3 regions of the Lysinibacillus sp. FSL R5-0849 genome follow, and region 3 is predicted to be linked to each of the others. Evidence: riboswitches for the same ligand, from Rfam matches in the RefSeq annotation. Region 3 holds a riboswitch; each other region holds the start of a gene.

Region 1 (5,269 bases), 1.7 Mb from region 3:
AATATTGTTCATCAATGCGAGATTTCATTTGCTCGATAAATGTACGCACCTCATCATTTCCTGCTGCTAAACGGCTCCCATGGCCAACAAATAATATAGCTTTCATCTCTTTTCTCCTCACTAGTCGCCGCACGGAGCTGGCTCTATTTTTATTTTGGAAGACATATCTTGATACGTAAAATGCAATATCTTTTTCACCCGCTTGAAGTATTTAAATAGACGCTCGTTTGGATGCGCATTGGCTTTATATTCTTCAATAATATCTGTAATTAAAGGGATTAATTGATCAGGCTCCAAACCTTCTACAACAGGCTGTGCTGCATGAGCCGTACGTCCGACTGGTTTCGCTCCAATAAAGACATCAAATTTACTTTTGCGATAGACAATCCCAATATCATCAAACACGGCTCGATAACAAGCCATTCCACAGCCATTGAAGCCAATATTTAATGTTTTCGGTAATGACATACCGCCAAGCTTTTCTTGAATTTCCTCCGCATATGGAATGGAATCTGCTTTTTCACCGTAGCAAAAATCACAAGCCTTCAACGATAACACATCACCAATTGGTGCTAATAAAAAGCCTACTTCCTGTAATTTCTCAGTGATACGTTCAGGCGTTGTTGTAGGTATTTTTAAATGGATTTGATGATCTGGTGTATATTCCATTGATCCTTCTTCTCCTACTACCTCTGCTAACGTCATCATTTGCTGTGGTGTGAAAAATTTATTAGCCACGCCAGGGCTCACTGCTAATTCAAAAATGGATTCTATTTTTTGTTGTACAAGCTTTGGAGTAACCTTGATAGCACTTGTTCCCTTTACCATTGCAAGTGCCGCTGTAGCCATTTCAAGTGCTGTTTTTTTCGGCTTTGGCATAACGGCTATACTGGGTTTATTCATTCTCCCTGCATTAGGGTCTGCCGCAAAGTCATTTCGTGCTGTTCCTGTCTCTTGATTCATCGCCCATGGCTCATTTTCTTCCCGTAAGCGTTGATGTGGACGTAATGGCTGTTTTTCCTCACCAAGTGTATATTTACGTTGGTAGCCTCGCGGTGTAATCATTTTATTATCATAGAAGAACGTAGATGAGTTTCCGATAATAACTGTTGTCAGCATACCAATATCATGTTCCAGCATTTCTGCCAATGTCGTCATCGTCACTTCCTGACGTTCTCGATAGGCACTTTTTACAAGCCCTACTGGTGTGTCAGGAGAACGATATTCTAAAAGAATTCGTTGCGCTTCGACAATTTGTCTTGTACGGCGACCACTTTTAGGATTGTATAAAGCAATAACAAAATCGGCCATAGCTGCGGCTTCCACACGCTTCGCAATTAAATTCCACGGAGTGAGATGGTCACTCAAACTAATGGTACAAGCATCATGCATAATGGGTGCACCAAGTAAACTAGCACATGAATTGATAGCTGAAATACCTGGGACAATCTCCACTTCAATACCAGTTGCCTCTGTCCAGCCTAGCTCAATTAATACTTCATACACCAATCCCGCCATACCATAAACGCCTGCATCTCCACTCGAAATGACCGAAACAATACTTCCTGCCTCTGCTTGACGAACGGCCTCCTGAGCACGTGACACTTCCTCTGTCATACCTGTACTGACAATGGATTTTGCGCTGACTAAATCTTGAATCAGTTCAACATAGGTTTTATAGCCTATGATCATGTCACTTTGTTGTAAAGCCTCTACTGCACGTGTCGTAATATGCTTAAAGTCTCCAGGTCCAAAGCCTACTACGAAAATTTTCCCTTTTTGCGCCATGTTTTTACCCCTCTTTCACCTTTTCAATCCCTTTAATGGCTGTTGTTTGCGCTGTTCGCTGTAATGTCCCTTCTCGAAGTGTAAAAACATGATCGTTATATAAGGATTCATGATGCAAATCCTGTACAAGTGTTCTAGCATGCTCCGTTGACGGTACACGATACCAATTCCCCTGAGGGTAAGCAATCACAACACAAGCATCCTTGCATCGTCCATTACAGCGCGTTCTTGTCGTATGTATTTCTTTATCTAGTGCGTTACGCTGTATTTCATCTCGTATAGCTTGGGTAATTTCCTCCCCATCCTTGTTCATACAGCTACTGCCATTGCAAATAAAGAGATGTGTTTTCATCCCCTCTAAATTCCACGTTGTCATCTTATATCTCCCCTCATTTGCTTTTGGAAAAAAGAAAAAACCTTTACTCTGCCGAAGAGTAAAGGTTTGTAGAAGCCAAATAAAAACGAATAGATTGAAAGACAGATCCTCGCTTTTGCTTCAACTTCTCCCTCCGAAAAGTTTGCATGCACAATCTGATAAGCAGGTTTCCTGACTTAAGCTTCATTTTACTGTCGCACCTTCCCTAGTTTGCACAGGTGGCATTGCGATTTCATCAGCTATTACAGTAGCGGGGGCTGTATTGGACTTTCACCAATTTCCCTATTATCTCGAGTTCTTCGAGCACTTATCGACGTTTTATATGAAATTTTTAATCGTATACATAATAGAAAACTGTCTTAATCATATCTTATTATTTTAAAATTTCAATATTTCTTTAAAAAATCATGACAAATTTATCAATTTCATAGGAGGGGTGAAAGCTATTAAAAATTTGAATTTGCCTTCTTTAATCCTAAAAAACGTTAGTTATCAGAATTTTCGACATTGATATTCTATTTTTAATTTTTTATAAAAAAAGTATAGCATAATTATGGAAATTCGTGATACACTTTGTCGTGAAATCTCACAACTTACTATTTTTCGGTGTAAAATGCTCGTCATTTTGCTTAAAAGGGAAGCCGGTTTAAGTCCGGCGCGGTCCCGCCACTGTAATAGGGAGCTTTATAGAAAATGTCACTGTCCAATGGATGGGAAGACCTATAAAGTGTTGAACTAGAGCCAGGAGACCTGCCGAACATAAGTGATCGTTTCAGCCTACGAGGATAGGTGTGCGGCTTAGCAGATGAAAATGTTATTTGCTTTTTTAGCTATGCACTTTTCCAACAACGGAAAAGTGCTTTTTTATTACGCACGCTACATTCTAAAAATCTATTTACAGTTTGGAGGAAAAAAATTGAAGCTGTCTTGGTGGAAACTTAGTTATTTTCTATTGGCTTTTTTAATGGTGCCAAAGCGTGCCTTCGCCATGCATATCATGGAAGGTTTTTTACCAATCGAATGGGCTATTTTTTGGTGGGTAATCTCCATCCCATTTATTATTTTAGGATTGCGCTCTATTCGTAAAACAATTGATGAAAACCCTGAAACAAAAATGATTCTGGGGCTGTCCGGTGCGTTTGCCTTTGTCCTATCAGCCTTAAAAATCCCTTCAGTTACAGGGAGCTGCTCACATCCAACAGGAGTAGGTCTCGGAACAGTATTATTTGGACCGTTAGCCATGAGTGTCATCGGGACAATTGTTTTATTATTTCAATCTTTACTTTTAGCTCATGGTGGGATCACAACATTAGGGGCTAATGCATTTTCGATGGCTATTGTAGGACCGTTTATCGCCTACTTTGTATTTAAAGGGGCAAAACAATTGGGGTTATCGTTTTCATTAGCTGTTTTCTTTGCGGCCATGCTTGGGGATTTAGGTACATATGTGGTGACTTCCATTCAATTAGCACTAGCCTTCCCATCTGAAGTTGGAGGCTTTATGGCTTCCTTTACAAAGTTCGCAAGTATTTTTGCCTTAACACAAATCCCATTAGCTGTGAGTGAAGGAATATTAACAGTTATTGTCATGAACTTCTTGAAAAAATATAATATTAGCGAATTAAAATCTTTACGTGTTTTCTCTACAAAGGAGGCGCACTAATATGAAACGAAATTTATTACTTTTAGCAATCGTCGTACTATTGGCGATTATCCCTCTTTTCGTCCAAAAAGGAGCAGAATTTGGAGGAGCCGACGGTGAAGCAGAAGCAGCCATTGGGGAGATCAATGCAGAATATGAGCCATGGTTTGATAGTTTGTGGGAACCACCTAGTGGTGAAATTGAAAGCTTATTATTCGTGCTACAAGCAGCTATTGGTGCTGGTTTTATCGGCTACTTTATTGGCTATATGCGTGGCAAGCATAAAGAAGGTTAAGGATTATGTTACTCATTGATAAGTATGCGTATCTCAATAAGCTAGCGTTCGTTCATCCGCTAGAAAAAATGATATTTTCATTAGGACTACTTTTATTCACGCTTATTATGAGAGATGAACGACTTTCACTCATTACATTTTTTGTAATGAGTGCTTTTATCATTTGGGGCGCGAAAATTCCACTAAACTATTATGCGAAGCTATTATTACTACCTGGTTTTTTCTTATTCACAAGTCTCTTATCAATCATCATTTCGATAGCTCCAGCAGCGCATACATTACCAGCCCATATGGGGGCATTTACGTATATGAACTGGACAATTTTTATTGGGAGAGCCAGTATCGCTACCGCCCAGCAACTATTCTTTATTGTACTTGGCAGTATAAGTTGCTTATATTTTTTAGTTTTAACGACATCTGTACAAGGAATTTGTTATGTGCTTCGACAATGGCGGCTACCTACTTTATTAGTTGAGCTAGTAGAACTCACCTATCGTTTTATTTTTATTTTTTTAGAAAGCATGCAAAAAATTCATTTGGCCCAGCAAGCCCGGCTTGGCTACCACTCACCCATGCAATGGTTACGTTCAGTGTCTATGCTAATTGCCGCGTTGTTTATTGAAATGTTTCAGCGCAGTCGAGAGCTTAATCATGCCATGCTGGCGCGTGGTGGTGAAACGGTTTATTGGCATGAAACGGGCGCCTATAGCAAAAAAAACTGGCTTGGTATAACGGCTATTTTTTTATTCCTCATCGTATACGGAGGGTACTTCTCATGACAGCATTTTATTTTAAACTAAACAACCTGTCATATGCCTATGCAGATGGTACGAAGGCTTTGACAGATATTACATTAAACATTCCAAAAGGGAAAAAAATCGCTATACTCGGTCATAATGGAGCAGGAAAATCCACTTTATTTCAGCACCTTAATGGTATTTTGAAACCAACAGCTGGGACCATTTCATTTGATGGAGAAAAACTTCAATATAATAGAAAGGCATTAAAGGCTCTTCGCCAACAGGTTGGAATCGTCTTTCAAGATGCTGATAATCAGCTTTTTTCAGGAACTGTTAAGCAAGATATAGCCTATGGTCCAATGAATCTAGGATGGCCTACGGAAAAAATTGAAGAAAAAATAGCATGGGCTGTTGCACAAACTGAAGTG
Region 2 (5,269 bases), 140 kb from region 3:
CAGCACTGTTTCTTAAAAAACCTTGTCCACCTAAGTATAATGGGTAGAAAAATCCAGAATAGAAAAGGAAAGATTCAAGCATAACGGATGAAAACATCGCTTTCCATAAGCTCTCAGAGTCCCCTTCTTCTATACTATTATAAATATCCGCAATCTTATTTGCCTTATATTGTAAATATTCATTTTTCTTTACCCATTCAAAGAGCTCGTCTATCTCCTCGTTTGTACAAAGCGTTGTAAATATATAAGAATATGATTTAGCATGTATTGCCTCAAATGCATCAAAAACGGTTAATACAGCCTTTTCCTGTAAATCGTCTGTATAAGCAGCAACACGATTCATCCCTATATTCGTCTGAACGGTATCAAGCAAAGTTAGTCCTGCAAACACTTTTTTATATGTGTCCTGATGCTCAAAACTTTTCCACTGTTTAATATCTTTACTCACAGCAATTTCTTCAGGAAACCAAATTTGCTTCCATTGCTGGTCCCAGAAAATTTGGGCAAGTTCACTTGTTGCCTTATTCCAGTTGACTGCCTCATACACTATATTTGACATGCTACACACTCCTCTAAGCTTTGTAATCGTTGACGAACATAGTAAACGGACTTAATCCCTTTAACCCATGCATAAATGTATACTTTAGCTAGTTGTTCTGTTGTCCAATTGTCAGTGACATAAAGAGTCATTGAAATACCTTGGTCAACGTGTTTTTGAGAAGCTGCGTATAAATCAATTAAATCATAAGGATCAACATCATAGGCCTCTACATATAAATGACTGTTTTCGTTTGTTAAATGTGGCATTGGATAAATCGTGCGACTATCTGCATAATCACGGACCTCTACACGCTCTGTACAAGGAGAGATGGATGCCGTACAGCTACGAATATACGAAATACTGCCGGTTGGTGCTATCGCTAAACGATAGGAATGAAATAGACCATATTCCATAACATCTTCCTTTAATAATTCCCACATTTTATTAGTGATAATTGGAATGTTGCCAAGTGCTTTTAACACAGCAGATGATAGCTCTTCTTCATTCTTATTTACATATTGATCAAAATAGCTACCGGAAGCATAATCGCTATCTTCAAATCGGTAGAACGTTTCTGCTTTTTCTTTAGCCATTTCCATCGATGATTTAAGAGAATAATAGTTCATTGCTTCCATAAAACGGTCCATGAAATCAATAGAATCTTTCGAGCCATACATAATGCCCTCCGTAACAAGATGTCCATGGAGATTCATACAACCTAGCCCTACTGAGTGCATTAATCGATTCGCTTTTGCCACCGATGGGACATTTTTGATGTATGTCATTTGTGACACATTTGTTAATAAGTGCATAGCTGTATCGATTAATGTTTCAAAATCATTTACTTTACTCGCTGCATGAATATCAATTGACCCTAAATTACACGACACATCTAACCCATATTCGTTTGGTTGATCTTGATCTGTAATGACACTAGTTTCTTGAACTTGCAAGATTTCAGTACATAGGTTTGACATTTTTACACGACCGATATTTTTTAGTGGATGTACTTCATTGACATTATCATCAAAAATTTCAAAAGGATAACCTGATTCAAATTGAGCTTTTTTCACCTCAGTATAGAGTCTACGCGCATTCAAACGTTTAATTTTACGGATTTTAGGATTATCAAGTAGTTCATAGTACATTTCTGAAATTGAAATTTCCGACATTCGTTTACCATATACTTTAAAAATATCATATGGACTAAATAACACTATATCTTTATCACGTTTCATCAGATCGAAGAAAATACTTGGAATAATAATTCCTGTTGATAGTGTTGCGAGGCGAATTTTATCATCAGCATTTGGTTTTTTTGATGAAATGAAATTCTCTATATCTGCATGGAAGATATTTAGGTAAACAACTCCTGAGCCATTTCGTTGACCGAGCTGATTAGAATAACTAAAAGAGTTTTCTAATAATTTTGCAACTGGTATAACACCACTTGCACGGTTTAGTATTTCTTTAATTGGATCACCTAAAGGACGTAAATCCGTTAAGTTGACCCCGACCCCTCCGCCTAGGCGTGATAGCTCTAAACAATAGCCAATATTTTCAGCAATACTATTCATAGAGTCATCCATTGATAATTTAAAGCAGCTTACTAATTCACCACGGGCTTTTTTCCCACTATTTAATGCTGTAGGTGTTGCTGGCTGATAGGCTTCCATCATTGCTTCAACAGAACGTTTTGCTAGCACAGTATTCCCTTGTGCTAAGTACAGGGCAATAATGACAATACGGTCCTCATATTTTTCTAAGATTTCTTCACCATCACGACTTTTCATAGCATAGCTGTCATAAAATTTGCTTGCACTCATAAATGATGGGAAGCGGAAATTATAATCATATGCTTTTTTGTACAGCATCTTTATAAAATCCATCTCGTACATGTCGATAAAATCTTTCTCGTAGTAACCCTCATCCACTAAATAGCGGATTTTTTCCTCTATATCTATAAAATAACGTAAACGTACGTTGACATATTCTAAAAAGTAGCGGCGAGTAGCCTCACGGTCCTTTTCTAGCTCTAGTAGTCCCGTTGTACTATAACGATTCAGTACGTCATTATTAAGCTTTAAATAAGTTTTCATCCCATTACCCTCGTTTCATAAAACATTTGTATTGCTTCATAATCTGTTTGATTGCCACGCAAATCTAACTTCCTCACTAAGGGTACATGATAGGTAGTAGCAATTTTTTCCCCAGCAGCGCCAAAGACATGATGTCCGAAGTTACTATTGCCACTAGCAACTACTCCTTTACAAAAATCTCTATTTTTCTCTAAAAAACGTTGCACTTTTGCCGGAATGTCACCTAAGCCATCTGTATATGTAATTAAAAGATAAGGCTTATTCAAGCTTAATTCCTCAGAGAGTTCAATAGATTCTGCCCTTAATTTAGATACTACATTACGGACATTTCCTGTACGACTAGCGTAAACGATCATAGTGTAATCATCTCAATACGAGAAACAATTTCCTGAACCTCACCTATAAATGTTTCATCTACCTCTAAAACAGGCACACTTAAAAAACCTGCATCTATAATTGTTTTTTTCGCTTGTTCATCGTGATCAATATTAACAATTTCAGCTTCAAGTCCTGCTCGTTGTAATTCGGATTTTACCCAAAGGCATTTTGGACAGATTGTTTTTGTATAAAGTTTCATAGTAATCCCTCTTTTCATAAAATAAAAAAGCTACCTCTTCTAGAGAGATAGCTTAAATGGAAACGTTAACATACTAAAAATACGGACGTTCCCATCTCTTAATCCCCGAAGAAATGATAAATTTGTTTTATATAGGCAGGTCTCCTGGCTTTGCTTCAATCTCTGATTTCCTTCCCATGCGAATGCACACAGTGGTTACAATCATCGTCAGCTTCACAGTTGCGGGGACAGCGTCGGAATAGTACCGAACTTCCCTATTAAACTACATATAGTAGTACCTACACAAAACGAACACAATATATTGTTTTTCGATAGTTTTAAGTGTACCATCCTTTATATAAAAAGTAAATCGAGAAATAAAAGTTCATCAATTTGAGACTAATCATATTTTCTGACATAACCTTGTAGAACGAACTAAAACATAATCATATAAAATATAACCATGTAGCGATAGCATTATTTTATTAAAAAATAGGAACAAAAATAATAGTCGCTTATTTACCTAAAAACGTAGCCACCCTAGTAATTTTATACATAAAAAAGGCATCTTCCTTTACAGTAAAGATGCAATTATGTCTAAAACTATGAGTATGATGTAAATCTCGCATCCTACTCTATACATCCTATCTTCGTAGATTTTTTATTGTACTAGTCTAAAGTAGGACTCCTCTCTTACGATGATGACACATTTTAGTAGTCGTCATAACATTACGAAGACTACTAAAATGTGCTCAACATACAGGTGAGAGGCAACCAACGGTTCTACACTTTTCAGCTAATTTACAATGAATATGTACCTTTTCTAGTTATTCTATATTTATTTATAGTATAACATATCCAAGTTCATTCTCCGCCAGCTTGACTAGTCATATTCAAAATAGCTGATGAATTTTATATGACTCATCAGCTAACCATAAATTTAAAATCTTTCTATTGTTATATCCATGTTTATGCTTGAAGCAGCCTTAAAGCCTTCCGCAGCTGCAATCATTAAAGAAGAGGGACCACCCTTTTCCGTTTCACCAGCAATATATATTCCAGCCGCAGTTGTTCGTCCAGCACCATCAGTCATAATTGTTCCGTTTTCATCAACTTGACAATTTAGCTGTTTAGCAAATTTATTGGGACGATAAAAACTTGGCACAACAAAACCACCCGCTCTTAAAATATTGTCACCTGTTTCTAATTCAACACTAGATAAGTTACCATCATCCCCATGTAAATCTTTAATAGTATTTGTATACGCCTTAATTTTCTTTTGTTCAAAATCATTTTGAATCTTCTTGGAAAGTTGATGACCATTCGTAAAAACAATTAAATCCTGTGACCAATTAAAAACCAATTTCGTCATATGACTAATATGCTCCTCGTTTTCTGCAATGATAGCCAATGGCTTGTCTCGCAGCTCCCAACCATCGCAATATGGACAGCTAAACAAACTTTTACCATAATATTGTCTGATTTGCGGGAGTGGAAATTCCTCTTGTATTCCAGTAGCTAACAGTATTTTTTCAGTTACATAAGTTTTATTTTCCGAAGTATTGACTAGAAATAAACCAGTTATATCATCTTTAATTATTTCTATGACGGTTTGATCCATCATTGTTATAGAAGGATAAGATTCTATATCTTTACTTGCGAGATTCTTAAATTCTTGTGGCTTTATCCCATCTCTTGTTAAAAAACCATGTGACTCCTGAGTTACACGATTCCGATTTGTTCCATTATCAACTAGTGCAACCTTTCTGCGCGCTCTTCCTAATGTTAAGGCAGCACTTAACCCAGCAGGGCCTCCACCTATAATCATACAATCGTATTGATTCATCATTATTTCCCTCCATATCACAATATATTACAGACCTTTAATATCTGTAATTAAGACAAAAGACATCGCTAATTATATGTATGATATCTTTTTCATTCCATTTGTTAAGCCAATTATATATGAGTCATTGATCTCAATAAAAAAAGATACAGTTTAGCTGGTTGGGTCTAATCACTCTATTAAGGACTTAACATATCTATAATATCTATTTAGTTTTTTCTCGTCAA
Region 3 (5,269 bases):
TATGCGAAAAGGCAACTTACTTATTTCCGCAATAAAATGGATGTCCATTTTGTGATGACAGATGAGCAATTATAAAATTAAAGAAAAATTTCTAAAAATTACTAATTGATAAATTGGTAGAACGTGCTACTATAGGAATGAAGAGGTAGAAAGTTAGTAGGGAGGCTATTTGATGAAATCAATCAACTTGCAAGATACGTTCTTGAACCAACTACGTAAAAACAGTGTTTTTGTAACTGTATTTCTATTAAACGGATTTCAGTTAAAAGGGACTGTGAAATCATATGATAATTTTACAGTTTTATTATTGGATGCTGAAAATAAGCAGCACCTAATTTACAAGCACGCCATTTCTACATTCGTTCCAGCTAAACAAATAGAATTTTTAGAGACAGAAGCTTAAAAAAATTGTTAAACAGTTAGTGTGTTCTCCACACTGGCTGTTTTTTTTGCTACAGGCTATAATGATAGAGGAAATAGATATTTGGAGGACGAGTTTGATGAAATCAATGGAAACAACACAATTATTAGAACTATTAGATGCAAATGAAGACCTATATATTATTGATGTACGTGAAGAGGATGAAGTTGCACATGGCATGATTCCTGGTGCTCAGCATATTGCTCTTGGGACAATCCCAGAACGTCTAGAGGAATTAGATGAAACTAAGCCATATATTATCGTTTGTAAGGCTGGTGGTCGTTCAGCTAATGCTTGTTCTTATTTAGAGGCACAAGGATTTGATGTGACAAACCTAGAAGGCGGCATGTTAGCTTACGATGGTGAATTAGAATTTAAATAATGACATAATGAAAAAAGAAAGAGTGTATACTCTTTCTTTTTTCATATGCTTATTTTTGGAGTGAGTCCATGATAAGGCTAAAGTTTTTTTCAAAGTTCTTGTACGGGTTCACATTTTTTTGCCCGCGAACCTTTGAAGCATAGCTGGCAAAATTTAAACCAGCACCGTATATTTGTAAAGCGCCATTCGCAAGATCTCCCTTTTGTAAAAGCTCAATGCCATCCTTTAAGAAATTTTCACTCTCATCGAAATGACATTCCGCCATGTATTTATCTCCATTATAAAATAATTTCAAATTTTCCATAATGACATACGCTGTTTCTTCACTGATGGAAGCATCAACATTCATTAATAACTGATTAATCGGTTTCACTAACTGAGCGTAATGACTATCATAATTTTCACAAGTCTCTGCAATAGCGTTTCTTAATTCTCTTGCATTCATTCTAACTCCTCCTTAAAAGAAAATTTTATCCATACCTATGAAGTAATTAGCGATTCCTTTTCCCTTTATCTATAAATCGTACTCTATAATTTTCAGAAATATGTTACAATTATATCGGTGAAGGAGGGATTTTGTATGTTTCGTTCAATAGCACCCCCAACAATGTCTTGACAGTAGAATCTACTGTCAAGGCATACAATAACAGTTTGCTCATTTTCAATAGATTCTACTGTGTAGGTTAATGCTTATACGTAGAAAGTAGGAATTGTAATGAGCGGAAAATTAGCGTTTGTATTATCCATGATTATTTTTGGCGCAGTTGGTGTTTTTGCCAAGTATATCCCTTTGTTTTCAAGTGAAATCGCTTTTTGGATGAGTTTGATTGGTGCTTGTTTTTTGATAGTGATTTTTATTTATATAAAGGAAAGTTTAACGAAAAGAAGTATTCTCAAAAATAAGTGGAGATTAATACTTTCTAGTGTTGCCTTATGTGGGAATTGGATTTTCTTATTTCAGGCTAAGAAACAACAATTGCTAATGCTGCACTCAGCTATTATTTTGCACCAGTACTAGTAATCTGTTTATCTCCAATAGTCTTAAAAGAGAAGCTAGTTAGCAGAAAAATACTGTATGTCTGTGTGGCCATTTTTGGCCTATTTTTGATTGTCCAAAGTCAAGGCACTGGAGACAGTAAACATTTTATTGGCATTGTCTACAGTCTTATCGCCGCATGCTTTTATACAGCTCTAACATTTACAAATAAATGTATATGTGGCTTAAAAGAACCGGAAAATACAATTATTCAACTATCTTTAGCAGCTTTTTTCCTTTGTTTTTATATACTTGGGACAACAGGGTTTCAGGTTATGACACTCAGTTTTAAGTCAGTCCTATTATTAATGACATTAGGTATTGTCCATGCAGGGGTTGGATTTTTATTGTTCTTTTGGGGCATGTCAAAGCTGAAAGGGCAAAGTATAGCCATACTTAGCTATATAGCTCCACTAACATCATTAGTCATTTCAACGATGATTATTGGAGAAAAAATGACGCATCTACAAATAATAGGAGCGGTCCTATTATTAGGGTCAACATTGCTAAGCGAGCTAGAAAAAGAATAGGCATACGAGTATCGCATTTAAATATTGACAGAAGAAATATGCTGTCGTAGATTAAAAGTAGTTTAATACAAGCATTAGGTGCCCATTAAGGGAGAATAGGGAATAAAGTGAAAAGCTTTAGCGGACCCGCCACTGTAAAAGGGAGTTTAATAGTGAAGACCACTAGCTCATTGCTGGGAAGGTACTATGAAATGTTGAACTTAAGCCAGGAGACCTGCCTATTTGCTTTAAGTGGATATAGATGATGGAAAAGTCTGTAGTTTATTTGTCATGACAATAAACTACAGGCTTTTTATTTTGTCTTCATGAAGAACGAGAGGAGAAATGACAATGCAATTATTACATGACACAATTCAAAACATTCAAGGCGCTAATAAAAATAGTAGGGAGCAAGCAAGGAAGCGAATAGATATTCTATGTAAGCCGCCAGGTAGCCTAGGTAAATTAGAATCCATTGCTGTGCAACTTTCTGGGATTACAGGACAATTATATCCGGTGATTGATCAAAAGGTGATGATTGTCTGTGCAGCAGATCATGGAGTTTGTAAGGAAGGTGTGACGACGAACCCACAAGATGTTACTTTATTTCAAACATTAAATTTTCCAAAAGGAGGTACGGGTGTTTGTGCGATTGCAAGTGTGACGAATACGAAGGTTGTAACGGTAGATGTTGGAGTAAAGGATGATCTTCCACTCAATGCGGGCGTAATCGTTCATAAAGTAAAATATGGTACAGATAATATGGCACAAGGCCCTGCTATGTCTAGAGAGGAGGCCATTCAATCTATTGAAGTGGGGATTCGTGTGGCAACAGATGAAATTATAAAAGGAGCCAATCTACTTGGAACAGGAGAGATGGGCATCGGTAATACAACGCCGAGTACTGCGATTTTAGCTGTTTTGACTGGCTATGACCCAATTGAAATAACAGGGTTTGGAGCAGGTGTTGGTCAAGGAGGAATTGCTCATAAAGCAGAGGTCATTGAAAAAGCAATTACGCTCAACAAGCCCAATCCTAACGATATCATTGATGTTCTAGCTAAAGTTGGAGGGCTAGAGATTGGGGCTATGGCTGGTATCATCCTTGCAGCCGCAAGTTACCGAAAACCTGTTGTGATTGATGGATTTATTTCAACTATTGCTGCGCTTATTGCTTATCAAATTGAACCAAAAGTAAAGGACTTTATTATACCTTCTCATGCATCGGAGGAGCCAGGGGCTAAAATTGCCGCTGAATTACTAGGAGTGGAACCCATGCTAAACATGAATATGCGGCTAGGAGAAGGTTCCGGTGCAACACTAGCCTTTCCTCTATTAGATGCTGCTTGCTCAATGATGAAAAATATGGTGACACTGGAAGAAGCAATGAATCTTTTGGCTAAATAGTTACGGAAAAACAATTAAGCGCAAATAGTTAAGGAACAATTTGCGCTTATTTAATCAATGATAGACTCTATGCCCGATTCAACCTTCGCAAAGGTAAACGCCATTTCATCATATAGGAAAGAATACGTAATGCTGTAATTACCGCAAATAACATATAAAGGAAAATGTCTCCTGTAAAAATATCAAATCCAATAACAAGCCCTGCGAGAGCAGCCCAAACACCATAGACTTCGTCACGAAGAACAAGTGGTTTTCGTCTAGCTAATAAGTCACGCACGATTCCACCACCTGACCCTGTTAAGACCGCAGCTACAATGACAGCACTAATCGGCATATCCAGCTTTACAGCGTAGAGTGCGCCTTGAATAGCAAATGCTGATAAGCCAATTGCATCTGTGAAATTGCCCCAACGATGCCAGTGTTGAATCAAATGATGAGGGAAAATAAAAAATATGGTAATTGCTGCAAGTGCAATTTGAAACATCATATCCTGTCCCCATAATGTTGTGACAGGTAGCCCGATAAGTAAATTTCGGATAGCCCCTCCACCAAAAGCAGTGACGATACCGAGTATATAAACACCGAATAAATCGTATTCCTCTTCCATTGCAATAATTGCCCCAGAAATAGCAAAGGCAATTGTACCAATAATACTAAAAACTTCCCAAGCCATCCCTTTCACCCCTTCTATAAATAAATGAATCTCATTCCTAAAGCAGAAAGATCCTGTAAGTAACAAAATCTATGAATTTAATAGCCAAAATCCATCATTAAATACTCTTCTTGAAATAAGTCCGCACATTAGCTTAGCGTAAATTTCGCTGAGAAACAATAGGCAAGTTTTACAGGTACCTATACAAATTGATAAGATGTTAATGAAATAAAGAAAAACATCTGTTATAAGCGTTCATTACAAGTAGACGATTAGGGAATTCTAGCATAATCGAGGTCCATTTAGATTCAAGTTTACGGAATGATATGCATGACAATTGTGAAATGGAGAAGAAAAAGAATGACGTTTACATCTAATTTATCAGCATCGACGCTATCTTTAGCGGCAACAATAGAAGAGAGAGTGAGACCTTTTCATGCTAAGGTGGAAGAGATGGCGTTTTATAACCAGCAAAAAGTGCTAGCGGCATTTCGAAAACATCAAGTTAGTGATTATCATTTACACCCATCCAATGGCTATGGCTATGACGATGAGGGACGCGATAATTTAGAGCGTGTCTATGCCGAGGTGTTTGGAGCTGAGGCTGCCATTGTTCGACCGCAGATTATTTCAGGGACACATGCAATTACGCTTAGTCTATTCGGTGTGCTACGTCCTGGTGATGAGCTGCTGTATATTTCTGGTCAGCCATATGATACGTTACAATCCATTGTCGATGGTGGTGACAAAGATACAGGTTCCCTGAAAGATTATCAAATCGGTTATTCACATGTTGATTTACTGGATAATCAAACCATCGATTGGGCCGGTGTGAAAGGGGCCATAACAGCAAAGACGAAAA

The links. A riboswitch is a leader RNA that binds a small molecule or an ion and turns the genes downstream of it on or off. The one in region 3 is predicted to bind cobalamin.
Region 1: linked by a shared signal. The riboswitch ahead of MKY80_RS14070 (energy-coupling factor ABC transporter permease) and the one ahead of cobT (nicotinate-nucleotide--dimethylbenzimidazole phosphoribosyltransferase) in region 3 are both predicted to bind cobalamin.
Region 2: linked by a shared signal. The riboswitch ahead of MKY80_RS06290 (glutaredoxin) and the one ahead of cobT (nicotinate-nucleotide--dimethylbenzimidazole phosphoribosyltransferase) in region 3 are both predicted to bind cobalamin.

What each region holds. Positions count from the first base shown of each region.
Region 1 covers NZ_CP152004.1:2,864,313-2,869,581, forward strand. The annotation lists gene MKY80_RS14055 (sirohydrochlorin chelatase) at 1-106, opposite strand, end outside; gene cobJ (precorrin-3B C(17)-methyltransferase) at 121-1,788, opposite strand; gene MKY80_RS14065 ((2Fe-2S) ferredoxin domain-containing protein) at 1,793-2,164, opposite strand; cobalamin riboswitch at 2,308-2,490, opposite strand; cobalamin riboswitch at 2,752-2,937, shown strand; gene MKY80_RS14070 (energy-coupling factor ABC transporter permease) at 3,081-3,827, shown strand; gene MKY80_RS14075 (energy-coupling factor ABC transporter substrate-binding protein) at 3,829-4,101, shown strand; gene cbiQ (cobalt ECF transporter T component CbiQ) at 4,107-4,880, shown strand; gene MKY80_RS14085 (ATP-binding cassette domain-containing protein) at 4,877-5,269, shown strand, end outside.
Region 2 covers NZ_CP152004.1:1,330,493-1,335,761, reverse strand. The annotation lists gene nrdF (class 1b ribonucleoside-diphosphate reductase subunit beta) at 1-559, opposite strand, end outside; gene nrdE (class 1b ribonucleoside-diphosphate reductase subunit alpha) at 547-2,640, opposite strand; gene nrdI (class Ib ribonucleoside-diphosphate reductase assembly flavoprotein NrdI) at 2,637-2,996, opposite strand; gene MKY80_RS06290 (glutaredoxin) at 2,993-3,217, opposite strand; cobalamin riboswitch at 3,334-3,514, opposite strand; gene MKY80_RS06285 (NAD(P)/FAD-dependent oxidoreductase) at 4,137-5,042, opposite strand.
Region 3 covers NZ_CP152004.1:1,191,015-1,196,283, forward strand. The annotation lists gene miaA (tRNA (adenosine(37)-N6)-dimethylallyltransferase MiaA) at 1-75, shown strand, start outside; gene hfq (RNA chaperone Hfq) at 173-403, shown strand; gene MKY80_RS05560 (rhodanese-like domain-containing protein) at 501-803, shown strand; gene MKY80_RS05565 (hypothetical protein) at 853-1,248, opposite strand; gene MKY80_RS05570 (hypothetical protein) at 1,519-1,821, shown strand; gene MKY80_RS05575 (DMT family transporter) at 1,887-2,369, shown strand; cobalamin riboswitch at 2,429-2,606, shown strand; gene cobT (nicotinate-nucleotide--dimethylbenzimidazole phosphoribosyltransferase) at 2,700-3,755, shown strand; gene MKY80_RS05585 (trimeric intracellular cation channel family protein) at 3,823-4,428, opposite strand; gene MKY80_RS05590 (methionine gamma-lyase family protein) at 4,768-5,269, shown strand, end outside.